DNA from 4 places in the Paenibacillus sp. FSL E2-8871 genome. Region 2 is predicted to be linked to each of the others. Evidence: riboswitches for the same ligand, from Rfam matches in the RefSeq annotation. Region 2 holds a riboswitch; each other region holds the start of a gene.
The links. A riboswitch is a leader RNA that binds a small molecule or an ion and turns the genes downstream of it on or off. The one in region 2 is predicted to bind cyclic di-AMP.
Positions count from the first base shown of each region.

Region 1: it holds a riboswitch for cyclic di-AMP, as region 2 does, so the genes downstream of both, NYE25_RS21580 (C40 family peptidase) here and NYE25_RS06300 (APC family permease) in region 2, are expected to answer to the same signal.
Region 3: it holds a riboswitch for cyclic di-AMP, as region 2 does, so the genes downstream of both, NYE25_RS16565 (alpha/beta fold hydrolase) here and NYE25_RS06300 (APC family permease) in region 2, are expected to answer to the same signal.
Region 4: it holds a riboswitch for cyclic di-AMP, as region 2 does, so the genes downstream of both, NYE25_RS16135 (TrkH family potassium uptake protein) here and NYE25_RS06300 (APC family permease) in region 2, are expected to answer to the same signal.

Region 1 covers NZ_JBBOBV010000001.1:4,742,891-4,750,891, reverse strand. Annotated here, with positions in the region: gene NYE25_RS21590 (M1 family metallopeptidase) at 1-1,585, shown strand, start outside; gene NYE25_RS21585 (hypothetical protein) at 1,597-2,427, shown strand; cyclic di-AMP (ydaO/yuaA leader) riboswitch at 2,642-2,780, shown strand; gene NYE25_RS21580 (C40 family peptidase) at 2,834-3,262, shown strand; cyclic di-AMP (ydaO/yuaA leader) riboswitch at 3,622-3,763, shown strand; gene NYE25_RS21575 (C40 family peptidase) at 3,769-4,260, shown strand; gene NYE25_RS21570 (GNAT family N-acetyltransferase) at 4,516-5,001, shown strand; gene NYE25_RS21565 (c-type cytochrome) at 5,129-5,485, shown strand; gene NYE25_RS21560 (4a-hydroxytetrahydrobiopterin dehydratase) at 5,577-5,864, opposite strand; gene NYE25_RS21555 (hypothetical protein) at 6,093-6,386, opposite strand; gene motA (flagellar motor stator protein MotA) at 6,593-7,396, shown strand; gene motB (flagellar motor protein MotB) at 7,380-8,001, shown strand, end outside.
Region 2 covers NZ_JBBOBV010000001.1:1,384,252-1,392,252, reverse strand. Annotated here, with positions in the region: gene NYE25_RS06310 (DsbA family protein) at 156-908, shown strand; gene NYE25_RS06305 (disulfide oxidoreductase) at 905-1,369, shown strand; cyclic di-AMP (ydaO/yuaA leader) riboswitch at 1,567-1,725, shown strand; gene NYE25_RS06300 (APC family permease) at 1,849-3,666, shown strand; gene NYE25_RS06295 (ABC transporter substrate-binding protein) at 3,869-4,876, shown strand; gene NYE25_RS06290 (FecCD family ABC transporter permease) at 5,098-6,153, shown strand; gene NYE25_RS06285 (FecCD family ABC transporter permease) at 6,153-7,187, shown strand; gene NYE25_RS06280 (ABC transporter ATP-binding protein) at 7,263-8,001, shown strand, end outside.
Region 3 covers NZ_JBBOBV010000001.1:3,649,612-3,657,612, reverse strand. Annotated here, with positions in the region: gene NYE25_RS16580 (endo-1,4-beta-xylanase) at 1-935, shown strand, start outside; gene NYE25_RS16575 (Nif3-like dinuclear metal center hexameric protein) at 1,047-1,841, shown strand; gene NYE25_RS16570 (hypothetical protein) at 1,927-2,100, shown strand; cyclic di-AMP (ydaO/yuaA leader) riboswitch at 2,322-2,506, shown strand; gene NYE25_RS16565 (alpha/beta fold hydrolase) at 2,613-3,422, shown strand; gene selD (selenide, water dikinase SelD) at 3,579-4,637, shown strand; gene mnmH (tRNA 2-selenouridine(34) synthase MnmH) at 4,695-5,732, shown strand; gene NYE25_RS16550 (cysteine desulfurase family protein) at 5,784-6,896, shown strand; gene NYE25_RS16545 (exosporium glycoprotein BclB-related protein) at 7,037-8,001, opposite strand, start outside.
Region 4 covers NZ_JBBOBV010000001.1:3,545,671-3,553,671, reverse strand. Annotated here, with positions in the region: gene trxA (thioredoxin) at 1-127, shown strand, start outside; gene uvrC (excinuclease ABC subunit UvrC) at 249-2,201, shown strand; gene NYE25_RS16140 (CPBP family intramembrane glutamic endopeptidase) at 2,308-3,993, opposite strand; cyclic di-AMP (ydaO/yuaA leader) riboswitch at 4,309-4,490, shown strand; gene NYE25_RS16135 (TrkH family potassium uptake protein) at 4,625-5,920, shown strand; gene NYE25_RS16130 (potassium channel family protein) at 5,934-6,602, shown strand; gene NYE25_RS16125 (LysR family transcriptional regulator) at 6,675-7,577, opposite strand; gene NYE25_RS16120 (succinate dehydrogenase cytochrome b558 subunit) at 7,979-8,001, shown strand, end outside.

The sequences.
Region 1 (8,001 bases), 3.4 Mb from region 2:
AGAGAACGGCTTCGGAAGTATGACTTTAACCGATTTGCGCACAACAGAAGGAACATCACTAATGCAAAGAGTGCAATTTGTACAACCCGATGATGGTAACGTCAACGATAAGACACTCCTAAAGATACATCTCCCACAGCCGGTTAATGGTGGAGAAAGTGTCACGCTTAAACTCCAGTACGAGGTCCAGCTCCCCAAAATATTTGCCCGTATGGGCGCATCAGGCAATTTCGTGATGGCTGGGCAATGGTTCCCTAAACTTAGTGTATACGAGCCTATGGGCACACGCGGGGTTAAGGAGGAAGGCTGGGATTTGCATCAGTACCACGGCACCTCTGAATTTTACAGCGATTTTGGCATCTTTAATGTAACGATTGCGGTTCCTTCCGACTACACGGTAGCTGCGACCGGATTTCCTGTGAAGAATGCCAAGCTAAAGCAGGATCAGAAAATATATCAGTTCTACGCTGACGATGTCCATGACTTTGCGTGGGCGGCATCCCCTGATTTTACAGTAGCCGAAGAAGCCTTCTCTACGCCAGAAGTGCCTGGTGTACGGATTAAGGTGTATCTCGATCCATTACACAAAGACTTAAAGGAACGATACCTTCAGGCCGCTAAGGCAGCTCTGACCTACTTCAGCAAATGGTATGGTCCTTATCCCTACTCGACTCTGTCTATTATCGTTCCGCCTAAGGAGGGGAATGGGGCTGGAGGAATGGAGTATCCAACACTCATTACAGCGTTTGGAGCCACAGACTCTTCTCCTGACACCTCACTTGAAAGAACCGTCGTTCATGAAATTGGCCATCAATACTTTTACGGCATGGTAGCCAGCAATGAATTCGAAGAGGCTTGGCTAGATGAAAGCTTCACTTCTTATGCTGAAGACAGACTCATGGAGCAAGAATATGGCATCAAAACGAATCTCTCTCTTCAGTCCAGCTTGGTGACCAAATCAGAGCCGCTAAATTTAGAAACATGGAAATATGCCGGGGCAGAATCCTATAGCCGGAATGTGTATATTCGCGGAAAGCTAGTACTTAAGGATATTGAACGCCAAGTAGGCACTAAGGCAATGAACAGCATCATGTCCACTTACGCACGTAAATTCCGTTTCCAGCACCCCACTACGTCTGATTTTCAAAAAGTCATTGAGAAGGTAACCAAAAAATCATGGCAGCCTTATTTCGAAGATTATATTTATGGTGGTGGTGCTCCTGATTTCTCAGTAGATACGATTACGATTAAAAAGAATGGCAACAGCGATGCTCAGAGCTATGAATCCATAGTAAAGATTACAAACAAAGGGAGCCATTACGTTGACGTTCCCATTAAATTCACATTCGCCGATGGCTCTGCTACAGAGCGGGTCTGGAGCGGTGAAGGAGCAGAGACTACCTTCCAATTGTTAAGCGATAAGCTTCTGCTCTCTGCTGAGGTTGATCCTGAGCATACCATTCTGTTAGAAAACAAACATCTTAATAACTTCAGACTGGCGGAAATAGAGCCCAAAACGCTCTCCCGCTGGACATTAAGTGTAACTAAACTAGTTGAAACCGTGCTCGGAACTCTTGTCTGGTGAGGTGAATGATTGTGAGAACATCGATAACCCGCGGCTGGCAAAGCATGAAGGAGCAATTTTATATTCTGATTCTGCTCTTCATCTACCGACTGCTCTGGGGCTACTTTATGTACGGCTTCATCCGGTCTGCTATCGTTCCAATTCTACTGCGTTATCCAGATAAAGACGCTGGAGGCAGCGGAATGGGCAGACTACTCTATTATGTCGAAGGGCAGTTCAGCTTGAACACAGATCCTGCGATACGTACTTGGTTATGGATGTTCCTAGGGCTTGTTGTCTTACGACTGCTACTCTCCCCCTTCATAAGGGCAGGATTACTGCATGAACTCCATCAGGAGCGAAAAGGAGAGCGTGGCCTGTTCTTTTTTCCAGGTATGAAGCTTTATGGATTTCCAGTGTTTATCTTCAGTCTAATCGAATGGGCGCTGGCTCTACTTCCGTTATACTGGCTTGCTCCAAAAATGTACGGGCTATTCTTGTCCTCCTTTCTGAACTACTCTTTGTTACTTCATCTAGTTCCATACGTATTGGCATGGCTTATATACATCTTTATCGTGCGCCTGTTCCTTCTATATATGCAGTTTGGTTATACCAGCGGCACGGGGATGTTCTCCTCCTTATTCGTTTGCTTGAAGTCGCTGATTCCGGCAATAGGAATTTCAATCATACTTGGTGCAGCAGGCCTGATCCTTTTGCTAGTGTGCGGACTAACGGGTATCTTCTGTCCTGGCCTACCAGCGCTTCTTATTCGTCAACTTTCATCACTGCCCTCAACACTCTTCAAAATGTGGGGAATTTCGGCTCAATATCATCTATGGCACAGTAAAGCATTTCCACAATAATTTGAAACATTACAGAACATAATATAAGAGTCCCGGTTCCTGAATCAGGAGTTGGGACTCTTTCGCGTTATAGACAAATTATGAGGATTTGCAAAATCGTAAAGACTTTGTTACAATAAGTCCTGTTCCATTGGTAACAAGTTTGTAATCATTTGAAACGATTTCTACATAACTTCATGTATTTGTCGTAGTCATGTCGATAAGTCACTATCTGGTGCATAAAACGCCGAATTCCTTGCACCGGGAAGTGGGGGAACCATATTTTGGGTGAATTGATCTCGCTTTGCAGTGATCATAGGGGAACCTTCTACCGAATCCTTAAGCTAACCTCACAGGCATTGGAAGGGGTACAATTTTTTTGAAGAATTTAAGAAAAGCATGCGTCGCTGCGGCGCTAGGACTTGTGATGGCGTTCTCTATTGGTGGAGGAAGTGCCTTTGCAGATTCTAAGATGGACAGTGTTATTTCAAAGACAATTGGAGTTGCCTATAAAACCGGAGGCACTAGCACTGCCGGGTTTGACTGTTCTGGATTTACTACGTATGTATTCAAGAAGGTGGGTCTTTCTTTGCCCCGTACTTCAAAAGCTCAATATAATGTCGGAACTCCTGTAGCCAAAAGTAAATTACGTTCAGGTGACCTAGTTTTCTTTAACACATTGGGCAACGGCGTATCCCATGTCGGCATTTATGTTGGAAACGGAAAATTCGCACAATCATCATCTTCATATGGCGTGACCATCACTTCACTTAGCCAGTCCTACTGGGCCAATCGCTACGTTGGTGCTAAAAGAGTAATGAGTACTTCCTCATATCAAGCTATAGCCTACGATTAATACTTCCCCACAACTATAACCTCACAATTACATTATATAGACCTGGGTTTGATTATTGACTTAATCGAATCCAGGTTTTCTTTTGCCTTATTATATTCTTTACACCTCTAGAACGGACTTTAAACACTTTTATTTGATAAAAATTTCAATAAATATAAAAATTAGTTTAATATTATCGCTTACATATGCATTTTGTCTTTAAAAAAACGAATTTTTCTGCATGATTATGTTAAAAACGATTGCCAAGCGGCACTCTGTTTGTTACAATAACTGCAGTAAGATTTTAGTAACATTTTTGTAATCATTAAGTTGTTATTTACAAAGGTTTTGTCATGTATTGATTACAAGCTATTCCTAATCAACAGTATCAGCCGAGTTTCCTAACTATTAGGAAAACGGGGGAACCAACTTTGGGTGAATTGACCTCCATTTTTAGAGGGGTCATAGGGGACCTTCAACCGAACCCTTAAGCTAACCTCGTAGGCATCCGGAAGGGGTATAAACTTTTGAAGAAGAAGCTAGCAGCAGCAGTACTTAGCTTTTCCATTATTTTCACCATCGGAGCAGGAAGCGCTTTCGCGGATTCCAAAATGGATAAAGTGATCGACAAGACCATCGGAACTAAGTACGTATCCGGCGGCATCTCCACAAATGGATTTGATTGCTCCGGATTTACAATGTATGTATTTGATAAAATTGGTATAAACCTACCACACCAATCAGGTTCCCAGTATCAAATGGGCACTGCTATCTCCCAAGATGATTTAAGATCTGGAGATCTTGTATTCTTCAATACAAGTGGTAAGGGTGTCTCCCATGTCGGTATTTATGTCGGTGAAGGCAAGTTTGCACACGCATCTTCCTCACGCGGTGTAACGATTAGCTCCCTGAGTGATAGCTACTACGTGAAACGCTACATCGGTGCTAAACGAATTATGAGCACGGATGCTTATCATTCTGTTGCTTCTGAGACAGAAGATAATGATGATGTTCAATAAGTAAATCGTACATAGGCTCTTTTCCAAGATGTTGATTCTTGGGGAAGAGCTTGTTTTTTGTCTTATTTAGTATTTACCCCTCTCAGAATTTGTAAAACAATAATCCTCATAAATTTCTGAGTCGACCATGCCTCTTTTTGTATATAATTAGTTACAAGCATAAACGCCTTCGATGTCCTTATAAGGACCATAAGTATTTTAAGCTAGAAATATAAGACATTTAAAGTTCCCCCGTGAAAGGAGGTCCTTGACCTTATGATAAATCCCTCTGTTACTTTTCATGTAGCGCCTATGGAGACCAGTCACGCGGAAGAGATTTGCAACTGGGATTACACTGCCCCTTATAATATTTACGGCTGGATGCCGTGGGAGCAAATGCAGGCTCTTGGAATCGAGTTCGGTGACCCTCAGCTACGGAATGAGCAATATGTCTCCATCTTAAATGGGCAAGGGATTTTGTGTGGATTCGCGCAGTTGTTTCCATTGGAAGGTGTTGTTCGCTTGGGGATTGGTATGCGCCCTGATCTATGCGGTCAAGGTCTAGGAAAAATATTCATGGATGCAATCGTGCAAGCAGCCTTAATTCGTTATCCTGAGCGTGAGATTGATCTAGAGGTATTGACCTGGAACCAGCGGGCAATCCGAACTTACCAAAAGTGTGGATTTACGATTACCGATACGTATGAGCGCCTAACCCCCACAGGAAACAAACCTTTTTATTGCATGGTCTATGATAAATAATATTAAATTCCATATTTTTCAATGATTTGATGGCATTATCGTTCATTTTTTTGTCACAAACCCTATGATAACGCTTCACCTTGAGCTATAATGTAGGGAGCAGCTTACATAGAAGGGACGAACTGGGATGCAGAAATGGATCATGAGCGGTTTGTTTTTTGCCGCCTGTGCCTTTGCGGTAGTACTTATGTTTACACTTCCAGGTAAAGAAGAGGTAGCTGAACAGAATAAGCCGACGATGCCGGAAGTCCAATTGGATGCGGCAAAGGCCGAAGCAACCGTGAAAGCCAGCTGTATCACCTGTCACGGCGATCAGCTTCAAGGTGGAGTTGGACCCAGTCTTCAAAATGAAGGCGGTCAGCATGATGCTGAAGAAATCTACAGTATCGTCACTAAAGGACGAGGTCAAATGCCTTCCTTTAAAGAAAAGCTAGCCCCTGAGGAGATTGCAAACGTCGCCCTCTGGCTCTCAGAGAAAAAGTAACAGTAACTACTACCTAAGCAACTAAAAACGCCCGTGCCAGAAGATAGTTCACTATCTGCGCACGGGCGTTTATTTATGAGTTTAGGTGACACTAACGATTTTTCTCAAAGGCTTCATTAAATTCATGTGCCTCTCGAATATCTAGAGCTGTAATACCGTCTTCCTCATTTGATTTCAGTCGTAAAGTCACTGTCTTATAATCAATCGTAATATGTGGATGGTGATCAAAGGCTTCTGAAATGGTGGCTACTTCATCAACGAAAGCAATACCCTTCATATATTGGCTGAACATATATTTTCGCACCATGGTATTCTCTTCCAGCTTCCAACCTTCCAGCTTGCTGATCTGCTCACGCAGTTCTTCTTCGGTAAATAACAATTCGTTTCCTCCCTTACTAAAAATTGCAGTAAAATCCGCAGGTACCTTTACTCGTCTTATTCGTTAAACAAAACATCCCTTAGCTTCTGAGGTCCAAGGGATGTGCCAGGATAAAGGCAATATTTTCGATTAAATGTATTCAAGAATCCCAGCGATTATAACTCGGCTACACCAATTTTAACACGGGCTACTAACTACGGGCAAATTACGCCCCGCGGCCCCTTCTTCTTAAATCAAAACAACAGAGGCTAAATCCTCTTCTCCGACTAAAATATTAATGCGGTGCGTGTCCTTATCGTAGATGATAACGCCGCTCCCCACCTCAATCATAGGTTCATTACCCAGCGCGAAGAAAAGATCCTCAGCCAGTGCCTCCCATACCTCCATCTTGGATTCCTGCGGCAATTCTTGCCACTCTTCCGGATCCATTTCAAAAAATAAGTACCCATCGGAAATTCTTCCGACAGCCTCAGTCAAATCCGTTAGGATTTCACCGTAATCTCTACCATGCTTTACACCCACATGTATCACTCCGTTTTCTCCACAGATGAATAATTACTTACCTTATCCATTATAGCCGAAAAAATGACTTCACAAAAAACGGAATGATGTCGATAAATAAGAATATACGTTATTCGGTTTCGAACAGAGTGCCTTGCCGCTGTTTCAAGGATGATATACGCGGCTTTGTCGGAACACATCTTATAATCTCATGGACGAGGTGCATAATGGAAATTTCAACAATACTCGGTTTAATTTTTGGTCTAGTTGCAGTAATTTGGGGTATGATCCTCAAGCACGCTCCTCTTCACGCTTTAGCCACACCCGCTGCTTACGTTATTATCTTAGTGGGGACGGCGGCCTCCATCTTTATGGCCTTTCCAATCTCGGAGGTCAAAAAGATTCCAAGTCTGTTTAAAATAATTTTTGTCAAAAAGAAATTAATCAGTAAATCCGAATTAATTACTATGTTCATGGAATGGGCTTCTATTACACGGCGTGAAGGTCTACTGGCTCTTGAGTCTAAAGTCGATGAAATAGAAGATAACTTCCTCAGAAACGGCATGCGGATGATTATTGATGGGAATGATCAGGACTTTGTCCGCGATGTTCTCATGGAGGACATCCACGCCACAGAGGATAGACATAAAGCAGGCGCACTCATTTTCACACAAGCAGGTATGTATGCTCCTACACTTGGCGTGCTCGGGGCTGTTATCGGACTTATCGCCGCTCTGGCTGATATGAGTGATATGAACAAATTGGCTGCAGCAATCGGGGCGGCCTTCATCGCAACACTACTCGGTATCTTTACAGGTTACGTATTATGGCATCCTATTGCCAATAAGCTAAAACGACTTTCCAAACGTGAAATTGAAGTTCGAATGATGATGGTCGAAGGTCTTTTGTCCATACAATCCGGTGTATCCACTATTGCCATCAATCAGAAGCTTGCTGTCTTCCTGACACCTTCGGAACGAGCTAAGTTAAATGATGAGAAGGAGAGTGGATCGGGTGAGCAAAAAGACTAGACGACACGAAGAGCATGAAGAACACGCCGATGAATCGTGGCTACTGCCTTATTCTGATCTTATGACCCTTCTGGTAGCCTTGTTCATCGTAATGTATTCTATGAGTGCAACGGATGCCAAAAAATTCGAAGAGATGAGTCAAGCCTTCAGTTCTGCTCTTAATGGCGGTACAGGTGTTCTTGAAGAGCGGGCGGCAATGCCATCTAAGAGTCAAGAGGATTTAGGAAAAAATGATCAAATGGATAAATCAGTAACCAAGAAAAATGAACAAACAGAAATGGCTAAGCTGCGGCAAAAGGAACAAGAGGATTTAGAGAAGCTTAAGAAGCAGTTTGATCAATATATCAGCAAGAACGGCCTTACCGATCTACTCAGCACTAAGCTCAATCAATCCCAACTTATGATTACGATAAGTGATAACGCACTGTTCGCATCCGGACAGGCAGTAGTTAAAGATGATTCTCGGCAATTAGCAAAGTCCATCTCAACCATGCTGCAGCAATTCCCGGATTATGATGTAGTCGTGCAAGGACATACCGATAATATCCCTATCTCTAATAGCGACTATTCTTCCAACTGGGACCTGAGCGCCGATCGCGCCCTTC
Region 2 (8,001 bases):
CTTATTAGTAATATTAGGACACAGTGCTATAGCGCTGTGTCTTTTTTACAGCGTTTTTACAGTATTGTTTGCCAAAAAGAGATTAAAAATTATATAATTTTAAATGTATATGATAAAAACTACATTAGTCCACAGAGGACAGAAAGGAACTCTCCTTGAGTAAACCTAATAAAAGTACAAGCGTTCCCCAGCTTAGCAAACAAGAGAAACGGCGGGTAGAACAGGAGCAGCAAAAGCAGAAGACGAGAATTTTAATTATTAGTTCAATAGCTTTAGTAGTCATCATTTTTGTTGGATTGTTTATGTTAGCTTCGAAAGATGCCGCAAAAAATGCCACTTCGGGAGAACCAGTAGCATTCAATTACAGTGAGCTACCTAGAGTCGGTAAAGAGGATGCACCTGTTAAAATTGTTGAATTTGGAGACTTAAAATGTCCAGCGTGTTCCCAGTTTGCAACTTCAGTTAAACCGAAAATTGTTCAAGATTTTGTCAACGAGGGAAAAGCAGCGCTCTACTTTGTAAATATGGCTTTCGTTGGTCCAGACTCTGAAACTGCCTCACTTGCTGCATTATCTGTTTACCATCAGAATCATGATGAATTCTGGAAGTTCTATGATGCTGTATATGCTCAGCAAGGTGATGAGAGCGAGGAATGGGCGACTGAAGATTTCTTAGTAAGCCTTGCGGAGAAAGAGAAATTAGCTATCGATTACGAACTGTTACGTAAAGATATTAAGGAACGTACGTATGCAGATGAGTTGAATAAAGGCATGCAGTTAGCTAGTGAAGCTGGGGTGTCGACTACACCATCCCTTTATATCAATGGAGTAATGACTGCGGATCCATTTAACATTGAAGCGATTTCAACTGAAATTAACGACGCCGCAAAAGCTGTGGAGGCAAAGTGACAAAGTTCCTATCTTTTTGCAAGCGTAACTGCCTGTATCTGGCCTGGTTTGTCTCTTTAGTTGCTGTTGCTGGTAGCTTATATCTGAGCGAAGTATTGAAATATGAACCTTGTAAGCTTTGCTGGTTCCAGCGAATTTTTATGTATCCTCAGTTATTCCTCTTGGGAATTGCGACGTTTCGAGGGGATAAAAGGATTATCCCATATGTACTTCCACTAAGCTTGATTGGTGGCAGTATCTCGATCTATCATTATGCGGAGCAGAAGATTCCCGCGTTAAGTAAAGTGCTTCCTTGTACAATTGGTGTTCCTTGTAATAAGGATTACTTGAACTTTTTTGGATTCATTACGATTCCTTTCCTTGCATTAATCGCTTTTGCTTTAATTAGCATTTTACTTTGGTACGGACGCAAGGAAGAAGAAGTGATGGATTTAGATACAGAGGAAAGTTTAGGATTTTGATTTTTTAATTTTAAAGGATCCGAAAAAATGTGAAAAGTGATTAAAAACACGATCCAGAGGGATAATTGAAGAGAATGAAAGAGAGCATCCAATAAGACGCTGTATTTGCGCTTACTGGATGTTTTTTCATTCTTTTTTCATTTTTTTCAACGCTTTACTGTATAAACTTTGTAGACTAATATTAGACCTTGTGAGAAGTTGAATATGCGCTGAATTTTCTTAGGAAAAACGGGGGAACCAAACTTGGCATATGTGCCAATGGGGTGAATCGGAATGGGTCGATTAGACTTTTACCGTAGGGCTAAACCACAGCCCGAATCCGCCAGCTAACCTCGTAAGCAAAGGTGGGATAATGACCATGCATAGCATGCGGATCATTTCCGCATGCTATTTTTAGTGTCTGCATTTATGAAATCCACCAATGAAAACAGCGCGCGGAAATTCCGTTTCAGCTCCCAAAGAAAGGAACTGTATCCACCATGGTAAGCAAGGTAAAACGACTATTGATCGGGCGTCCGATGAAGTCGAACGAACTCGATCATGAAAAGTTATCCAAGGTTAAAGCACTGGCTGTCCTGTCTTCTGATGCGCTCTCGTCTGTAGCCTACGGAACGGAACAAATTTTGATTGTACTGGTGGCTGCGGGGTTTACTGCCATCTGGTATTCCCTGCCAATTGCATTAGCCGTATTGGGCCTGCTGGCCATCCTGATTTTATCCTATCGGCAGACGATTTACGCTTATCCTCAGGGAGGCGGAGCTTACATCGTTGCCAAGAGTAATCTTGGTGTTCCGACAGGGCTCTTAGCAGGAGGGTCTTTGTTAGTGGATTACATTCTGACCGTAGCTGTTAGTGCGTCGGCAGGGACGGATGCGATCACATCGGCTTTTCCAAGTCTTCATAATCACACCGTTCTTATTGCAGTATCAGTTATTATTTTACTTACTTTGATTAATCTTCGCGGAGTTACAGAATCAGCTTCATTCATCGCAATCCCAGTGTATTTGTTTGTAGTGTCGATTGTAGTGTTGATTATCTCCGGTATTATTAAATATGCAGCAGGTGGCGTACATGCGAATGTCCCTGAAATTGGCTCTGCTGTTTCTAATGTTAGTTTGTTTCTACTATTAAAAGCCTTCAGTTCTGGCTGTTCGGCACTTACGGGTGTAGAGGCTGTATCGAATGCCATTCCAAACTTTAAAGCACCAGCTGAAAAGAACGCAGCCAAGACCTTAATGGTTATGGGGGTTATACTTGGATTTATGTTTACAGGTATCACACTACTGGCGTATTGGTACGGCATAGTGCCTGATGAAAAGGCAACGGTTGTTTCACAGATCGCTGAATCGACCTTTGGCCGCGGAACCTTATATTTTTTCATTCAAGGTATCACAGCAGTAATTTTGTTCTTGGCAGCTAATACAGCTTACTCAGCGTTCCCGCTGCTCGCATTTATGTTTGCAAAAGATAAATATATGCCACATGCTTTTATGGTTCGTGGAGACCGTCTAGGTTTCTCTAATGGTATTATTTTTCTAGGTGTTCTGTCTGCTGTGCTTGTAGCTGCATTCCACGGAAATACAGAAAGCTTGATTCCACTTTATGCGGTTGGTGTATTCATTCCTTTCACATTGTCACAGCTAGGAATGATGGTTCATTGGTTTAAAACAAAACCAGCGGGATGGAAAAAAAGATTTGTTGTAAATACCATCGGTATGCTGACTACATTGACGATTACGCTTATTTTTATCATCACTAAATTCTCAAGCGTATGGATGGCTTTCATTTTCTTACCTGCTGTAATGTTCGTGTTCCACCGGATTCACAAGCACTATTTGAACACTGCAGATCAGCTTCGTATATGCCCGAGTACAGATAAACCTTTGATTAAAGGCAGTACGGTTGTTGTTCCTGTTGCGGGTGTAACACGTGCTGTACTACATTCCATCAGCTATGCCAAGTCTCTAACGGATAATGTTGTAGCCGTGTATGTTGGCTTTGATGAAGAGGACATTCAAAAAATGGAGCAACGGTGGGATGAATGGAATCCGGGTGTACGCCTGATTGTACTTCGTTCCAGATATCGCAGTATTATTCGTCCGTTAGTGAAATTTATTGATACAGTGGAGTGGAAGACCGCAGCGACGGATCATATCACGATTCTGATTCCACAGTTTATAACTAAGCATTGGTGGCAAGCTGTACTTCATAATCAGACCAGCTTTTTAATCCGTTCGTATCTAATGAATTCAAAAGATGTTGTAGTTGCGACTGTCCCATATCATTTGAATAAATAATGGATCATTAAGGAGAGGCTATATCCGGAACGTTCGGAATATAGCCTTTTTTTGTATTTTTAAGAAGGGAATTATTACAAATCCACAAAATTTAAAATTTATATGTTGACATAGAGAATGAGAATCAATATCATTTAAAAGTGAGACTGAGGTAGTCAACACCTTTGAATAACATAGGATGTACACACTAGGAGGGTATTTAATGTTTTTGTTTAACAGAATAAGATTTGGAAGCATGAAATTAACGATGATCGGATTAATGGTGATGGTGCTATTCTTATCCGCTTGCGGTAATAATAATCCCGGTAACGCTTCAAACGCAGGAACAGACAAAGCGACGGCACCTACTGCTGAAGCTACAGAAGCTCCTGCAGCTGCTAAGACGTTAACGGATGCAATGGGACATGAAGTAACGATTCCAGCTAATCCTGGGCGTGTACTGGGTTCTTATTTGGAGGATGCATTGGTAACTCTAGGTGTGACTCCAGTAGCGCAATGGTCCGTGACTAATGGTATTCAAGATTATCTGTCCACTGAATTGAAGGATGTTCCTACGATCAGCTACGATCTTCCGCTCGAGGCAGTAACCAGCTTCGCTCCGGATCTTATCCTCATCCCATCGGAGTCATCTGTACAGAATGGTATCTATGACCAACTGAATAAGATTGCACCGACTTATGTGATTGGGGATAAGCTAAATCAAGATTGGCGTAAATCGCTACTCAAGATTGGTGAAATTCTGAACAAGACACCTGAAGCAGAGAAAGCCATTAAAGATTATGAAGACAAGGCGGCTGCAGCGAAAGAAAAGCTTAAAGGAGCTATTGGAGAAGAGTCCGTGGCGATTTTATGGTTGGTACAAAAGAACTTCTATATTGTAGACGAAACCCGCAGCAGTGGTGCTGTATTATATACAGACCTTGGTGTAAAGCTGCCTAACTTAGTAACAGAAATTCCTGTTGGTACAAGAGCTACTTGGAATCCAATTTCGCTAGAGAAGCTTTCTGAGCTGACAGCAGATCATATTATCCTTGTAAATAGTGATAAGACTGAGGGTTCGGAGATTCTGGACAGTGCAATTTGGAAAGGCATCCCGGCTGTGAAAGCTGGAAATGTGCATGAAATGAGCTCAACAAGCAGTTGGCTATACAGTGGTGCGAACGCTGGTGACAAAATTATTGACGATGTGTTAAAAAGTTTTGTGAAATAAAGAGTCGTAATTCACCATGAATGAGACTGATCATTTGGGTGGGGAAGGGCGTGCAGATCAAGTATCTTAGGATACTTAGATCTGCACCATTTTTTTATAAACCATTCCTGTATTACTGAAAAATAACTCCTACAATTGTACAACTTAATTTTTTTTGCGATAATGAGAATGATTGTTGTTATCATATAGACCATTGTAACTATCGATTAAGGAGACGACTCATGGTTTCACCCTCAGATTTCGCACATCGTAATAAAAATGATACACAAAAAGCTCTACATACCCGACCGGCAGCTGCAATGGGTATTCTAGTGATTGGACTCGCTGCCATTGCCTTTGGACTGGCACTTTCGGTCTCAGTGGGTGCGGCAGATATCAGGCTAGCTACGGTATGGGAAGCAATATTTCATTTCAATCCAGATTTACAAAAACATCAGGTGATAAGAGAACTGCGATTTCCACGCGCGATAGCAGGTGCTTTGGTCGGTGCTTGCTTCGCTGTAGCAGGGGCAATCATGCAGGGGATGACAAGGAACCCTCTTGCGGATTCAGGTCTGTTAGGCTTGAATGCGGGAGCAGGTGTAGCGCTGGCCATAGTTTTTGCTTTTGCACCTTCGATCTCATTCACTTCACTTATGTTGTTTTGTTTTATAGGTGCTGCTATAGCGTCTTTTATCGTATTTGGAATCGGGTCGCTATCTTTTAATGGCCTTACCCCTTTACGTTTGACGCTGGCAGGTTCCGCGGTTAGTGCACTACTGGTTGCTGTTAGTCAGGGCATAGCTATTCTTTTTAACTTATCCCAGGATATAGCCTTCTGGTTGGCTGGCGGAATGGGTGGGGCAAGCTGGACTCATATCAAGATTATCTTCCCTTGGGTGTTCGTGGCATTAATCGCAGCGATGATGTTAGCGCGGTCTGTCACCTTGCTCAGCTTAGGAAGAGAAGTTGCAGTTGGTCTGGGGCAGCGGACAAGATTAGTACAGTTGGCATGTATGATTGTTGTAGTAGTTCTTGCCGGAAGTGCAGTCTCAATGGTTGGCCCGATTGCTTTTATAGGACTAATTATTCCACATGTAGCACGTTATTTCGTTGGAGTAGATTATCGCTGGATCATTCCTTGCTCGGCAGTTCTTGGGAGCTTATTGATCATCTTTGCGGATATCGCAGCTAGAATGATTAATGCCCCTTATGAGACGCCGCTAGGCGCATTAATTGCCATCATCGGTGTACCTTTCTTTATTTACTTAGCGAGTAAGCGGAAGGGGGAGCTGTAATGCACAGAACAACCCTTTCTCCCAATGATAATGAACGCCGTACACGTGCTATTACAGTGTTATCGCTCCTTGCCATATTGATCGTTGTTGTTTTTATTGTCAGTATGAATACAGGATTTATGCGTCTATCCCCACGGGAGGTATTACATACACTGCTGGGTGATGGAACTCATCAGCAAAAGCTTATTTTATTTGATTTCAGATTACCTCGCATCGTAATTTCATTGTTGGTTGGAGCGGGCTTTGCAGTGTCAGGCTGTATTTTACAAAGTCTCGCAAGAAATGCACTTGCCGAACCGGCTACGCTGGGCATAAGTGCGGGTGCTGGTTTTGCGGTAATCATTTTTATCTCGTTTTTTCCGGCTACAACAGCAGCTCCGGTATTTGTCTTGCCGCTCTTAGCGCTTGGAGGGGCTAGCTTAACCGCCGCTTTAATCTATATTCTTGCTTATAGAAAAGCAGATGGTCTATCTCCAACAAGGTTGATACTTATCGGGATTGCAGTCGCTGCCGGAATTAACGCTTGCCAGCTGGTGTTGGCACTTCGGCTTGATCCTAATAATTATCAGTTTGTAGCGACTTGGATCGCTGGGAAAATATGGGGTGGCGATTGGAGATTCGTCCTTGCTCTGCTACCTTGGATAGCGATTCTGTTACCGTTCGCCTTCTATAAAGCCCGTATTCTTAATGTATTGAATCTAGGGGACCATACTTCAGTAGGACTTGGAATGCGAGTGGAGAAGGAGCGTATTCTCCTTCTAGTGACAGCAGTTGCACTTGCCGGCTCCTGCGTTGCTGTAAGTGGAGGAATTGGCTTTGTCGGCCTAATTGCACCACATCTTGCCCGCAAGCTTGTGGGACCCCGTCATCAGGTATTATTGCCCGCTAGTGCGTTGACAGGGGCGCTTCTTATGATTACTGCTGATACTATCGGCAGATGGGTGTTACAGCCTGCAGAAGTTCCAACAGGCATCGTGGTTGCGATCATTGGTGCACCTTACTTTTTATATTTACTCGCCAAATCGAAAGCATAATGCGTACGAAGCGAGTTTTACTATGTAGTTCATTCTAGGAGCATAGCTCCATAAAACTTTTAAGGAGTTGTTAACATGTCAGAACGTTTGAACACAGAAGAGTTAAGTATTGGGTATGCAGAGGCTACAATTGTTAAAGGGTTGAACTTAACTATCCCTACGGGAAAAATAACCGCACTAGTGGGCGCTAACGGTTCTGGTAAATCTACAATTCTTAAAACAATGGCCCGGATCATGAAGCCTAAGAGCGGCAGCGTAATGTTGGACGGCAAATCGATCCATAACTTTTCAACGAAAGAGGTAGCTCGTCAGCTTGCGATCTTACCGCAAAACCCAACGGCTCCAGACGGACTAACGGTCTCTGAACTTGTCAGCTATGGCCGTTTCCCGCATCAAAAAGGATTTGGCACAATGACAGCAGAGGATCGCAGCATTATCTCCAACGCAATCACTGTTACAGGTATGGAGCCTTTCCATGACCGTCCGATTGACCGCTTATCTGGAGGACAACGTCAGCGTGCTTGGATCGCTATGGCATTGGCACAAGAAACTGACATTCTATTCCTGGACGAACCAACAACTTTTCTAGATATGGCTCACCAGCTTGAAGTTCTACAGCTTCTCCAAAAGCTGAATGAGGAAGAAGGTCGTACCATTATCATGGTCGTGCATGATTTGAATCATGCTACTCGTTATGCACAGCATATGGTAGCTATTAAATCCGGTACTGTGGTTAGTGAAGGTTCACCTACTGAAGTTATGACACCAGATGTACTGCGGGAAGTGTTTGGAATTGAGGCAGATATTGTTCCAG
Region 3 (8,001 bases), 2.3 Mb from region 2:
TAACTATCCAATCACAGAAGCATTTGCTTGCTTATCATTTCAACAGTATTACCGCTGAGAACGAGATGAAATTTGAAAGTCTGCATCCACTTGAGGACACTTATAACTTTAGGGCAGCAGACCAGCTGGTTGCCTTCGCCAGGGAACATCATATGGCGATGCGCGGACATACCTTGATTTGGCACAACCAGACAACGGACTGGCTGTTTGAGGATAAGGGCGGAGGACCTGTAAGCAAAGAGATTCTGCTTGCACGAGTTAAATCACATATTCAGACCGTTGTAGGACGTTATAAGGAAGAAATTTATGCTTGGGATGTTGTAAACGAGGTAATCGCTGATGAGGGAGAAGAACTTCTTCGCCAGTCGAAGTGGCTCGACATTGTGGGCCCAGACTTTATCGCCAAAGCGTTTGAATTCGCGCATGAAGCCGATCCAAAGGCTTTGTTGTTCTACAATGACTATAATGAATCCCATCCATTAAAGCGTGACAAAATCTATAAACTGGTGAAGTCGCTATTGGAACAAGGCGTGCCGATCCATGGCGTCGGATTGCAGGCACACTGGAATTTATACGATCCTAGTCTAGATGATATTCGTACAGCGATCGAAAAATATGCATCCTTAGGACTTCAGCTCCAACTGACAGAGCTGGATGTATCCATGTTCCGTTTCGATGATAGACGAATGGACTTAAAGGCAGTACCTGCTGATCTGCTCGAGCTTCAAGCAGATCGATATGAAGCGATGTTCGCACTACTGAGAGAATACCGGGACGTGATTAGTTCGGTCACGTTCTGGGGAGCAGCGGATGACTATACCTGGCTGGATGATTTCCCTGTTCGTGGGCGGAAGAACTGGCCGTTCCTATTCGATGAAGGGCATAAGCCTAAGCCAGCTTTCCATCGAATTATCACCTCTGCCACGAAATTATAGAGTGGACAAGCTGCTCAAATAATGAACTGTGAACCCGTCCTTATATCGATTAAGGGCGGGTTATTTATACGTTGATAGATTAGTAGAGTAGATCTCAAAGGGCGGATTAAAGTGAGCGTGACAATTAGAACGATTCTGGAAGATTTAATAGGAGCTATGGAACAGATAGATAGGACTGTGGATACTCTTAAGCCGGGGAATCCAGAAATGGTGATTACAGGGATGGTTACGGCATTTTGCGCTACGCAATATGTTGTGGAACGAACGATTGCTATGAACGCCAATTTGTTGATCACACATGAAGGTGTGTTTTACAGTCATCATGAGACGAGCAAGTGGTTAAAGGATGACCCTGTGTCTCGCGCGAAACGGAGTTTGATTGAGCGTTCTGAACTGGCTATTTTTCGTTATCATGATTATTGGCATCGGCATCAACCGGATGGGATCATGGTGGGCTTGCTACGAGAGCTTGAATGGTCAGCCTATGTGGTTGAGCAGCAATCCACTGCTACAATCCTATCGATTCCAGCTATGACGGTAAGTGAAGCGGCTCTGTATATAAAAAGAAAGCTAGGCATCTCCTATGTACGTGCTGCCGGAGACCTATCCCAGATATGCAGACATGTGGGGATATTAGTAGGTTACAGAGGAGGTGGGACGATGGCTATTCCTCTTTTTAATCAGCACAATCTTGATTTAATTATTGCTGGCGAGGGCCCCGAATGGGAAACTCCAGAATATGTGAGGGATGCTGTCCACCAAGGCAGATTAAAAGCGCTGATTATGTTAGGTCATGCGGAAAGTGAAGCTCCAGGAATGAAATATTTAGCTGAAGTTCTGGCACAGAAATACCCAATGATTCCTACTTATTTTATTGCTGAACAACCGGTCTATCAGCTGGTTTAATTTCGTATAAACCGAAATGAAGAATAAATTTGCATATTATGGAGAAAATGATTGGAAACCAGGTCACTGAGAAAGGAGTGTTTCAATGGAAATTCCTTTGGAGGCTGATGAAGTGTTAAGTCGTATCAAAAAGCTTCAAACCGATGGAAGCTCGATCAGCAAAAAACAAGTGAAGCAAAGCGATCCTGATCTTATGAGAAGTGCGCTGTTCTTTTTTCCGAGCTGGGAGCATGCATTGAAAAACGCCGATCTGTTGTAGCCATATGATTGTATAACGAAGCCGAGTGGTTCAGGGATTGATCTCTGATGGCCGCTCGGCTTTTTTTAGATATATTGAGTAAACAAGAGCAAAAGAAAGAGAAAACGAAGTGTATGCTTAATATGAAATGAAAAGCATGGCTTTCAACATTATTTTGCCCACGGCTCAACTTTACAAGAAACCTTACACGGAGTATGATTCATCACATAACTGACAATTACATAAGAAGTCCGCTTAATTTCCGTTAAGGAAAGCGGGGGAACCAACAACTGGGAACCAGTGTAACAATCGGTACTAGTTATGGGGTGAATCCTGTTCCAGGTGCATAAATGCATCCATGCAGGTAGGGCAACTCTCACTGCCCGAATCCGACAGCTAACCTCGTAAGCGTATGGAGAGAGGATGAATGGCGTATTTGATGATGAATAGCCACAGAGAATCCCTCTGTGGTTTTTTGCTGCGTTAAAAAGCAGATATAGTTGTAGAACCTATCTATGAAAGAGGTGTTAACTTTGCCTATTGCTAAACTGAATGGAACTTCGCTCTATTACGAAATCAATGGAACAGGGACTCCGGTTGTGTTTATCCATGGACATGGATTAACACATAGTATGTTCAAGCCACAATTGGAGTATTTTTCTGATAAATATAAAGTGATTCTGTGTGATTTACGGGGGAATGGCAAATCAGGTGAACTACTGCAGGCCCCAAATGAGATTATTGAAACCCAATGTCTAGATATAATTATGCTATTGAATGATTTGGGTATTCGTGAGGCTGTTTTTGTTGGGAGTGCCTATGGGGGGCTCGTCGTTCAACATATTGCGAAACAATATCCAGAGCGAGTAAAAGCGATTGTTGTCGCGGATAGCTTTTGTAGAAGTCAGGCGTCAACGATAATCGGTAAAATCCAGCTTATGGCTGCTTATTGTAGTTGGTTAATGTATTACGCTCCAAGTGAGCTTGTACTGCCTTCGATTCGTATGATGTACCGGGAACGCTGGAATCTGGCTTATAACGAGATTAGAAGAGGACTTCTCGATAAACGTCCACGGGAATTGTATCGGCAAAGGCTGGCTACGAGCCATGTGGATTACACTAGATGCTTAAAGTCTTTTAAGCGTCCCGCCTTATGTATTGTAGGTGACTTTAGTGAATTTGGAGTTAATTGTATGAAGGATATGGTGTCTCAGCTGCCACATGCTCAGTTAGTGATCATCCCTAACGCATTAGATCCTAGTAATCTGTGTCAGCCGGAGAAATTTAATGCTATACTTCAGCGGTTTTTGGAGAAACAGCAGGAAACTCAGCAGATTAGTTGATCTTAGTGGTAAGTGAGAAATGAGGGGCGTCCCATAGCCGGGGAGTATGTACTGGCTACGGGGCGTTCTTCTGTATGTCTGTATTTTGTACAATGCTGTCTACTGATGTAAGATTAAAGATATTCGAGATTAACTATCTAAAGGAGCTGAGTCATGATGTCTCAAGCCGAAACCATAAAATTGACCTCATTATCTTCAAAAGGGGGCTGCGGCTGCAAAATCGGTCCCGCCGATCTCATGCAGGTTATTCGCAGTCTACCACCAACCGTTCCTAATCCGGATCTACTTGTAGGTCTGGATACCAGTGATGACGCTGGGGTATATCGATTAAGTGATGATCTTGCGTTAGTGCAAACTGTTGATTTTTTCACGCCGATCGTGGATGACCCTTATTCCTTTGGGCAAATTGCAGCAGCTAATGCGTTAAGTGATATTTATGCTATGGGCGGCAAGCCGCTTACAGTGCTTAATATTGTGGCCTTCCCTATTTCTGTTTTGGACAAAAGCATTCTCGGTGACATTTTGCGCGGTGCAGCAGATAAAGTGCAGGAAGCAGGAGCAACGCTTGTGGGCGGACATTCCATCGACGATAAAGAGCCTAAATTTGGATTGGCCGTTACGGGCCTTGTGCATCCGGACAAAGTAAGAACGAATGCAGGTGCGCAGGTAGGAGACAAGCTGATTTTGACTAAACCTATCGGTGTGGGCATCTTAACGACTTCTATTAAAAAGGATCAGCTATCCCCAGAAGAAACTACACGCCTTACGACAGTCATGTCTACACTGAATAAAAAAGCGGCAGAAATCATGGAGCCCTATGATGTACATGCTTGTACAGATGTTACCGGATTCGGGTTGCTTGGACATGCCTCGGAAATGGCAAAAGGGAGCAATCACGGACTGATTATTCGTCAAGGCGATGTACCGATGCTGCCAAGAGTAAGAGAGCTCGCGGAGCAGGGCTTTGTTCCAGGCGGCACTAAAAATAACTTTGCCCATTTGGAGGGCAGTATTCTTTATCCGGAAGAGATGGACCAATTAAGCCGTTATATTCTGTGTGATGCTGTGACTTCCGGTGGACTGCTGATTTCTGTTGCTCCTGAACAAAGTGAGGATTTGCTAAAAGAGTTAGTAGATGCAGGTGTGGAAGCGGCATTGATCGGAGAGGTAACGGAAGAACATCCGGGTCAGATTGTAGTTATAGCTGCGCAATAACGCTGTAGTTCAGCTTAGAGGCGACCTAAGAAGTTAGCCACCAGAGGAGAGAGCGCATTGTTTCAGGATATTACACTGGAAGAACTAAGAGTGTTAAAGAATAAGAAGCAGATCACCGTTATCGACGTTCGATCTCCTTCTGAATATAAAGATTCGACATTGCCAGAGAGCTTGAATATTCCTTTTTTTGACGATGAGGAACGAGCTGAAGTAGGTACATTGTATAAACAGACAAGTGTGCAGGCTGCGAAAGAACGCGGTTTGGAGATTGCTGCCGCGAAGCTACCTTCCTTTGTCAAAGAATTTGTTGCGATTCAAGGGGACAAGGCTGTATTCTGCTGGAGGGGAGGTATGCGCAGCCGTACAACTGCGACCGTACTTTCTTTAATGGATATTCACGCTTACCGATTGATTGGCGGCTATAAAGCTTACCGTAAATGGATACTCGATGAACTGGAGTCCTATGAATTCAAGGCGAAGCCTTATGTCATTCATGGAAATACGGGTACAGGTAAAACAAATCTGCTGCACCGCCTGAAGGCACAGAGCTATCCTGTTTTGGATTTGGAAGGAATGGCAGGTCACCGCGGTTCTATCTTTGGCGAGATCGGACTTCATGCAAACAATCAAAAAACGTTCGATAGTCTCCTTATGGAGGAATTAATTAAGCTTGGGGATGCTCCTTATGTACTGTTTGAAGCGGAGAGCAAAAAGATTGGGAAGGTCGTAATGCCCCCATTCATGGCCGAGCAGAAAGAGATTGGAACACAGATTTGGATTGAGATGCCACTACAAGCCAGAGTGCAGCAAATCCTTGAGGATTATCGACCAGAAGAATATAAAGAACAGTGCATTTCAGCATTTCGAAGTATCAAATCGCGAATTCATATCCCCATTGCGGCGGAAATCGAGCGTTGCTTGCAAGCTGATATGTTCGGAGAGGCTGTTGCGCTGCTGTTAGAATACTACTATGATCCTAAATACGATTATACGTCTACTCAGTATGAAGGCATTGAGAGAGTTACCTTTAAGGTGAACAATTTGGATGAAGCTGAGGCTGCGGTGATCTCTTTTTTAAGTAATCAGAAGGTATAAGCTTTATGTATCGTAAAGTATGAGGGGTTTAGAGGAGGCTCGGATTAACAAATGATCTATTTAGACTATAACGCTACAACACCTGTAGATAAGGAAGTAGCAGAGGTTATGATTCCTTATCTTTATGGTCATTTTGGCAATCCTTCAAGCAGTCATTCTTTGGGACAAGAAGCTAAAGTCGGAATCGAGCGAGCAAGAACACAGGTGGCTAATTTCCTGAATTGTACACCGGGTGAGGTGCTTTTTACAGGCGGGGGCAGCGAGTCGAATAATACCGTCATCAAGGGCGTCGCCCAAACGTATCGACATAAAGGCAATCACATTATTGTGTCTGCTGTGGAGCATCCTGCGGTAATTAAACCGTGTCAGTATCTGGAGCAGTTGGGCTACACGATTACTTATGTACCTGTTGACACGTATGGAATGGTGCAGGTAGATGATGTGAAAAATCACCTTACAGACCAAACTATACTAGTTTCCATTATGCACTCTAACAACGAAACGGGCACGATTCAGCCGATCAAAGAAATAGCCGAGGTCTGCCATGAACGGGGTGTCCTTGTACATACCGATGCTTCGCAGTCCGCTGGAAAAGTAGAGCTTGATGTGGCTGAGTTAGGGGTGGATTTTCTAACGCTGGCAGGCCATAAATTATATGCGCCAAAAGGGATTGGAGCATTGTACATCCGAGAGGGCATTCACATCGAGCCATTAATTCACGGAGCGGGTCATGAGCAGGGGAGACGTGCCGGAACGGAAAACACCCCTTATATTATAGGATTAGGAAAAGCCTGTGAGCTTGCTTCGGACTCTGCTTCCAGAGAGCGTGTGAAAGAAGTAGCGGATTATTTCTACGATAGATTGCAGGAGGCATTTGGCGACAGAATTCACCTGAATGGTCATAGACATAAGCGATTGCCAAACACGCTTAACGTTAGTTTTCTTGGAGCGGTGGGTCACGAAGTGATTGCTTCGCTGGAAGATGTGGCTGCCTCAACAGGTTCAGCTTGTCATTCTGGAGAAACATTGATTTCACCTGTTCTAAAGGCAATGAATGTCTCAGCATGTATTGGGCAGGGAGCGGTTCGTTTTAGTGTGGGACGATATACGACTAAAGCGGAGATCGATGAGGTTATCGGTAAGCTGAAAGAGTATTTGTTGTGAGTGGATTGCCAGGGATAGCTAAGTTTGCTCAATAGCGTCTCTCCGGATCGAAAGATCAAGAAATTTTAATCGAATATTATAACAAAAGCATCTGTTACTCCTTTAGTGGGGAGGGCAGATGCTTTTGTTTGTGTTAGTGATTATACGATAGTAAAGCCAGCACTTGCATAACCAGTGACTGTATTTACAAGGGTAAGACCTGTAGCAGTGGCTGAGAATACCATAAGAAGGCGTGTCTGAGGTGTTACAGTGAAATTGATACCATTCGTAATTCCGCTGACAAAAGTTCCTAGATTAATAGTACCAGTGATAGATGGAAGTGGTACTATTGCGCCTGGAATAGGAGTAAATGTGTTATTTGGTGTGGCCGATTGGTACAATTGCGCTGTTACATTTATCGTAGTACCAAGAAGCGATAAAGCAATGGTATTACTGAAGTAAGCAGCAATAGATGTAATCACTCCTGAACGAGGAACCGACATGGCAAAGTTGATAAGAGGTCCAAGAACAGTACCTGTCAAATCAATATTTCCACCAACAAGAGAAATGCCAGTAGCTGAATTTCCGAAGCCTATGAGGCTTGTTGTTCCAACCAAACCACCTAAAACCGTGGTCATAATAATAGGTCCTCCAGATGCTAGCGGAATGATTGCGCCATCACCGGTTGCCCCAGTAACTCCTGTAACTCCGGTAACCCCCGTAGCTCCAGTAAGCCCGGCAGTACCCGTAGCCCCCGTCGGGCCAACAAGCCCGGCAGTACCCGTAGCCCCTGTCGGACCAGCAAGCCCGGCAGTACCCGTAGCCCCCGTCGGGCCAAGAAGCCCTGCAGTACCCGTAGCCCCTGTCGGACCAGCAAGCCCGGCAGTACCCGTAGCCCCCGTCGGTCCAACAAGCCCGGCAGTACCCGTAGCCCCTGTCGGACCAGCAAGCCCGGCAGTACCCGTAGCCCCTGTCGGACCAGCAAGCCCGGCAGTACCCGTAGCCCCTGTCGGTCCAGCAAGTCCGGCAGTTCCTGTAGCGCCCGTCGGTCCAGCAAGTCCGGCAGTTCCTGTAGCGCCCGTCGGTCCAGCAAGTCCGGCAGTTCCTGTAGCGCCCGTCGGTCCAG
Region 4 (8,001 bases), 2.2 Mb from region 2:
GGCTTCCCGTTTTGGCGTGATGAGTATCCCAACCCTGATCTTCTTCAAAGACGGTCAACCGGTAGATAAAGTTGTGGGATTGAACTCCAAAGAATCCCTGAAAAATATCGTAGCTAAACATCAATAATTGTTAAATGCTACTGTTCGGGCCTCGGCCCTGCCGCTCAGCGCCTTCGGTTCATTCCGGAGGCGTTTTGTGTGCTGAATGCCAATTAATTATGGGTCCAATTTAGCTGGAGGGGATCATTTTGGACAATATCCGCAATAAACTGGCTCTATTACCCGACCTGCCCGGGTGCTATCTGATGAAGAATGAAGAAGGCACCATTATTTATGTGGGTAAGGCGAAGGTGCTTAAGAACCGGGTTCGCTCTTATTTTACAGGCAGTCATAATGGTAAAACTCAGCGGCTTGTCGCTAACATTGCTGATTTCGAATATATTGTTACGTCCAGTAACATGGAAGCGCTCATTCTCGAGTGCAATCTGATTAAGAAGCATATGCCGCGTTATAACGTACTTCTGAAGGACGATAAGACATTTCCTTATATCAAAATAACGAATGAAACTCACCCTCGGCTTGAAGTCACACGCCGGGTGATTAAAGATAAAGCAAAATATTTCGGCCCTTATCCTAATGGTTATGCTGCACAGCAAACGAAAAAGCTCCTCGATCGTATGTATCCGCTCCGTAAATGTGGCGTAATGCCAAAGGAAGTCTGTCTTTACTATCACATGGGCCAATGCTTGGCGCCGTGTGAGAAGGAAGTGCAGAAATCCGAGTATGAGCAGATTACGCAAGATATCGCTGCTTTTCTGAGCGGAGGTCATGATGCGGTTAAGAAGGATCTACAGCAGAAGATGCAGGAAGCTGCTGAGGAATTATATTTTGAACGGGCGAAGGAACTGCGGGATCAGATTATCCATATTGATGCATTGATGGAGAAACAAAAGATTAACACCACAGATACTAAGGATCGTGACGTATTTGGTTATGCGGTAGACAAGGGATGGATGTGTGTACAGATTCTGTACATGAGACAAGGGAAGATGATTCAGCGCCACTCCTCTGTCTTTCCGTTCTATGGGGAAGCCTACAGTGACTTTATGTCTTATGTGACGCAGTATTACAGTGATAATCCTGCTCTGCCGCAGGAGATTCTTTTGCCGGATGTGCTTGACGAGGAAGCAGTGGTTGATAAAGAAGCTAAACCGGCGATTGTCATTGCTGCTCCAGCAGAAGAAGATCTACAAAAGGGGGAAGATACCCCCGAATCGCCTGAAGAAGTTGAGGCACGTGAAATGGCCGCTGCGGAAGCATCAGCAGCAGGTGTCGTTGATGCTGCAGGTGGCGCCTCTATTCTACAGGAGTGGCTCGGCACCAAAGTGCTAGTGCCACAGCGTGGCCTCAAGAAGCAGATGGTCGGTATGGCCTGCCAAAATGCTACAGTCGCAATCGATGAGAAGTTCCGGCTTATTGAACGAGATGAAGTACGTACCTCTGGTGCTGCAATGAGCTTAGGCGAGAGCTTGGGGCTCGAACGCTTAAGCCGGATCGAGGCGTTCGATAACTCGAATATTCAAGGGACTAATCCGGTTTCTGCGATGGTTGTCTTCATTGATGGCAAGCCCGCACGAAAAGAGTATCGTAAATATAAGGTTCGTACGGTGGTGGGTGCGGATGATTATGGAACGATGCGCGAGGTCATCCGGCGACGGTATGAACGGGTGCTGAAAGAGAACCTGCCGATACCAGATCTTATCGTAGTCGATGGTGGTAAAGGGCAGATATCCTCAGCTATTGATATTCTGGAGAACGAGCTGGGGTTATTCATTCCGGTCTGTGGTCTCGTTAAGGATGATAAGCATAAGACGGCTCAGCTTTTGGTTGGAGATCCGCCAGAACCTGTCGCTTTGGCTCGGGATAGTCAGGAATTTTATCTGTTGCAACGGATTCAGGATGAGGTGCATAGGTTCGCCATCACCTTCCACCGTGAACAACGTGGGAAGTCCATGGTTACTTCTAAACTGGACTCCATACCAGGTATAGGCGAGAAGCGGCGCAAGGCGCTGCTTAAGCATTTCGGATCACTAAAGAAAATTAAAGAAGCCTCCATAGAGGATTTTAAATCACTTTCTATTGGCGAAAAGCTGGCTAGTCAAATTCTTGAGGCGCTCAAGGATGAAGAGCCAGCGACATAGGCATTCGAAATACTGGAATGATGTATACGTAAATATAAAAAAGGTGTCACAGCAGTTTTCTGCTGTGACACCTTTTTTTATTATAGGTTATCCACCCGTTACTTCTTTAAATTACAGATGTAGGTTCAACCGGCTTAGGTTCTGATTTTTGCGGTGGATTAAACCGATAGACGATGTAGGCGACTATGAACGGCATGATAATCGCGAAGATACCAGCCCCTACATTCACGCTTTCCTTCATAAAGATCAGCGTAGCGCCCATCAGAATACTGTCAAACACGACGTGACTGAACATGACGGCAATAAAGCCGTAACGAAGGAATATATAGCTAAAGAGCAAACCGATCACGGTCAGCTCAATAGGACGGGAACTGATGGGGTAGATCGGATACAGCGTATGGCCAAACGCCCAAACCAGCGTGGTGATCAGGCAAGCAATGAACGTGCTTCGGAATACTTTTTTCAACATAGGAATTCCGAAAAAACGATAAATGGCTTCCTCGGATAAACCAGCGAGCCATGCAACGATGGGCAGCAGCCAAGCATATCTCATATTGTAAGGAGATTGAGTAGCGTCAGTAGTGGACCAGTTCTGCAAGGTAAGTGATAATACGATGAACATAAGGGTCTGCACCCCTAGCAGCACGAATGCCCAGACGTATCCAGCCCGGATACTATCCAGAACATATTTTCCATAGCCAGGCTCTTTAGCACGAGGCCATGGGTTCATCCCCTCTTCTTTTTTCCATAGGCCGTCCCCTCCAACTAAAGAAAAATAGAGCAGGGAGGACATTAGGAGGCTATATAAGGCATAAATGATGAACATTATGACGGAAGTTATCTGAGCCTCGAGTCCTTCGCCTGAGGATTCAGGGAGCATATTATAGGTGCTGATCATCATGATTACAAAATAAGCTGAGCTTAGGAATATTCCACGCTTAAAGGAGGTATGTTCTCTTCTAAGTATGCTGTAGATGAGTGCCAGAATTCCTAAAGCTAAAGTAGGCAAACCGTAGCCGAATAAAGTAAACTTTTCCGCGAGAGAGGTCTGGTCCTTTACATAGGAGGTATGCCAGGCTGGAGCGGTGAATCCTGCTTTAAAGCTGGATACCTGTTCGCCAGTGAAATCGAAATAATAGTGTAGTAAGGATTCGCCGATCTGAACGGAACGATCTGTATACACGAGCCCGTAGTTTCCCGTATTCGATTCAATTTGCAGCTTGGCGGGATTTACATCCCATTCCTGAAGCCAGGGACGGGCAAGACTTTCTTTTTGTGCAAGTGATAAGGTAGTACCCTTGTCCTCTTCTTTTGCACTGGTGGATACATTGTTTGGTAATCCGGTACCTGATCCTTCTGCACCTTGTGTGAAAGCGACAACTGCACCAGTATACATATTGAGGTCAACAGAGATCAGTGGCTCTTGTTCCGCTGAAGGACTAAGTGTTACACGAAAGATGTCAAAAGGATATCGTTGATCCAATTTCTTTTTTGTATAGTCCTCCAAAAGCTTCTCGCGGGACATATAACCATAAAAGGAAGAGTCCGTATCGTACAGTACATTCCACTGATCGGTTGGTGCTTTGGTGTAGTTCAGCTTTTGTTCTGCGAATGATATGGCTTTGTCGCGGGCTTCCGCCTTGCTGATGACAGTAGTATCTTCCCCGGCAGGGCTATTTAGCACCGAGGGAGCAATTTGAAACATAATAAATAGAATAAGACCGATAATGCCCGAGATGATGAGCCTCTTGGAGAGGGCACGTTGCTGTAAGGGCTGGCCAACGGGATTCATGTAACGCCTCCTTGTAAACTGACAATGTTATGTTCCATTATAGTATTAGTGCCATGATAGTTACAAAAATCATCGTATATTCTTTTTATGGGTAATAGAGATATTATAGAATAGGTAGCTGAATATATACCATGAATTTAAGGTGATTATTTCTTCATTTTTCATGAAAATCGATGCAATTGCAGGGAAAACACGGAAAAGTGATGAGAAAAGGCTCTCCTTATGGTACATTCTCTCCAAACCGCATTTTTCATTTGATTCACCATTAATTGTGTCTTTGTGATTTATCGAAATAACATATATAATTTGTATGCAATTGTATAATAGCCGAATTTCAGATGAAAACGGGGGAACCATAAGAAGTAATGAAAAGATGATTATACGCCATAGGCGTTGTCTTTATTCATCAGGGGTGAATTTCGTTCTAGGAACGAATAGGGCAGCCTGCACAGTCCGAATCCGTCAGCTAACCTCGTAGGCTAATTTTCTGCAGGAACCAAGGGTAGCATTGGTTTTCCAGTGCTTTTTTTGTTGGAATTTTTTAAATTAAGATAAGAGGGTGAGCGTAGTGGCTTCACAGTTTCGCAGGGTTTCTGAATCAAAGTTCCTGAAGCTCTCTCCGCCTCAGATTATGGTGCTTGGTTTTGCATCGATCATTCTGATTGGAGCCTTGCTCCTTATGCTTCCCATTTCGAGTACCAACGGGAATGCTGTGAGTTTTATTGATGCGTTGTTTACTGCAACATCGGCAACCTGTGTGACAGGACTTGTGGTGCTAGATACCGGGACGACATTCACAATTTTTGGGAAAACCGTGATTATGATGCTTATCCAGGTCGGCGGCTTAGGGTTTATGACAATGGCCACCTTATTTGCCATGATGATGAAACGCAAAATTTCTTTGCGGGACAGACTGATCCTGCAGGAAGCAATGAACCAAGGCTCAATGGAGGGGATTGTTCGACTGATCCGGAGGGTACTTATTTATTCTTTGGTCATCGAAGGCTGTGCAGCGGTGCTTCTGTCCATACGCTGGGCATTTGATATGCCGCTGGGAAAGGCCATTTATTTTGGAATATTTCATGCGGTGTCCATGTTTAATAATGCTGGATTTGATATTTTCGGGGATTTCCGGAGTTTAACCGATTATGTATATGACCCGCTTGTGAATATCGTGGTGATGTTTCTGATTGTCTCCGGCGGTATTGGTTTTATTGTCATGTCCGATCTGGTGGAGTTTCGTGTCAAACGTAAATTATCTTTGCATAGCAAAGTGGTCCTCTCTACCACTTCAGGGCTTATTCTTATCGGTGCTTTGGTTATTTTTATTTTTGAATTTACGAATCAGCGCACATTGGGTAATCTAAATTTCGGCGGCAAAATATTATCGGCATTCTTTCAGTCCGTATCGCCCCGAACCGCCGGTGCTAACACGGTGGATATTGCCGGACTGCGGCAAGCCTCACAGTTCTTTATGGTTATTCTTATGTTTATTGGTGCATCACCGGGTTCGACGGGTGGCGGGATCAAGACAACAACGTTTACGATTATGATTGGTGCGGTAATAGCTATGCTACGCGGACGTGAAGATGTTGTACTGTTCCGTTATCGATTGGCGCAGGAGCGTATCTATAAGGCGTTGACATTAACTTTACTGGCTTTACTATTGGTCCTCTCTGTGTCGATGTTACTGTCCACAACAGAGGATAGTAATTTCTTAGCGATATTATTTGAGACAACCTCTGCCTTTGCAACGGTAGGACTAAGCATGGGGCTGACACCTGAGCTGTCTATCATCGGCAAGATTCTGATCTGTCTGACCATGTTCGCGGGTCGGCTAGGTCCATTAACATTAGTGTATGCGCTTGGACCAAAACAGGGTAAACCATTGTATAAGCACCCAGAAGGTAAAATAATTATTGGATAGGAGTTAATCCGAGATGAAAGCACAGCAATTTGTAGTAATCGGCTTAGGTCGCTTCGGTTCAAGTCTCGCGCTTGAGCTGATGGAAATGGGCTACGAGGTGCTCGGGATCGATCACCATGAAGAGCGCGTAGAGGAAATGAGTGATCACCTGACGCATGCGGTAGTGGCTGATGCTACAGATGAGGGGATTATGCGTTCGCTTGGTGTACGGAACTTCGATTGTGGGATTATAGCGATCGGCGACAATATGGAACGAAGTATTCTGGCGGCGATTTTGTTAAAAGAGATTGGAGTCAAGCAAGTGGTAGCCAAGGCGATCTCGATCCTTCATGGTCGTGCGTTGTCCAGGCTGGGCGTGGACCGGGTTATTTTTCCGGAGCGGGATATGGGCATTCGTGTAGCACATCAGCTCGTGACACCCAATTTGCTGGATTATATTGAACTGTCCAAGGATTATAAAATTGTCGAGCTAACCGTTCCGTCTTGCATGAACGGGAAAAGCTTGTCAGATTTAAATACAAGAGCGAAATATGGCTGCAGTATTGTTGCCCTGAACCGGGAAAGTGGAATTATAGTGGCTCCAACGGCACATGATCATTTGAGTGAGGGCGACGTTATGGTACTCATTGGTTCTAATGAAAGTATTGATCGATTTGAGGATGAAGTTGTAAACCAAGATTAAATAGATAAGCCCTCCGTCCTTTACATGGGACGGGGGGCTTTTTTTAATTAAGGTTGCACTCAGAGGTATGTACTATTTCTCTCGTTCCGTCAGAAACATCTCTTCTGTGACCTGCACGAGGCTGCGGGCCGCTGTGCTCAGGCTCCCATCGTCACGGTAAATCAGACAGGTAGTTCGCTGAGTCTGCTCCAGCTCTTTAATATGCAGAGAGACCAGCCCACCGCCGTTTAACAGCTGCGGACGCAGATAAGACTTGGGCAGTAACGCTGCCACATTGACTGTCGGCAGCAGCCGCACGATGGCTTCGAAGGAGTCAATCTCCATCCGAACGTCTGGATCAATTCCACAGCGCTGGAACAGATCATCTGTTAGACGTCGGTACCAGGTGCCTTTGGAGAACAGGATCATAGGCAGTCGGGACAGATCATCCATGGTTAGCTTGGTAGATTGATTCAGAGGATGATGCTCAGAAACAACCAGTCGAAGCTGATCCTCAAACAGAGAAATACAGCGCAGTCCAGGTTCTTGAATAGAGGAAGCGATCAGACCTATATCTGACTTTCCTTCACTGACAGAGGAGACAATTTCATGTGTTCGGCCTGTGATTAGCTTCAGCTCCGCAGTTGGGTATTTCTCCATATATGCGTTAACTAGTGGAGGCAGAGTGGTCTGCAGTGAGGTAAGTGACGCCCCTAAGGTGACGAGCTTAGGCTCGCCTTCTTTGTATTTTGACAAAGCCTCCAGAAATTTAGAGCGCTGCTGCCGTTGTTCAAGTGCGTAGGAATAAGTAAGACGCCCAACCTCGGTTAACTCCAGACGCTTGCCATAACGATTAAATAGCGCGACACCCAGCCGTTCTTCCAGCTTGGAGATTTTACGAGATAGGGCAGGTTGGGACAGATTGAGCTGGCGGGAGGCCCGATTCAAGCTGGAGTGCTCCACAACCGCTGCAAAAACATCTAAATCGTCAAACATATTTATGTTCCTCTCGTAGTGCAATCTATAAACAGTAGTGACGAAATTCATAGCCATGAAGACAATACTTCTTGCTCCATAAGGAAATAAAAGATTTGTCGGAAAATGTTGTTTCTCTAAATGAGAATTATTATCATATAAAATCTATTCTTATGCGTTTATTGTATAACGTTTAATAATTAGATTGCAATTCCCTTATAAGGGAAAAAGGAGTAACATGAAAAGTGACACAAGATATTCACATTTTGTGAAAAAGAAAACAAAGTCCGGGAAACCAAGGATAGCGGTAAATATAGACGTTTTGTCATGACATATTCTACGTTATCCTGTGTCAAATGTAGTTCCGGCGGTGAATACACAATAATGAAAACGCTGTTTTAATCGGAAAGGGGTTACTTTGTATGAAAGGATTTTATTCCAGAAA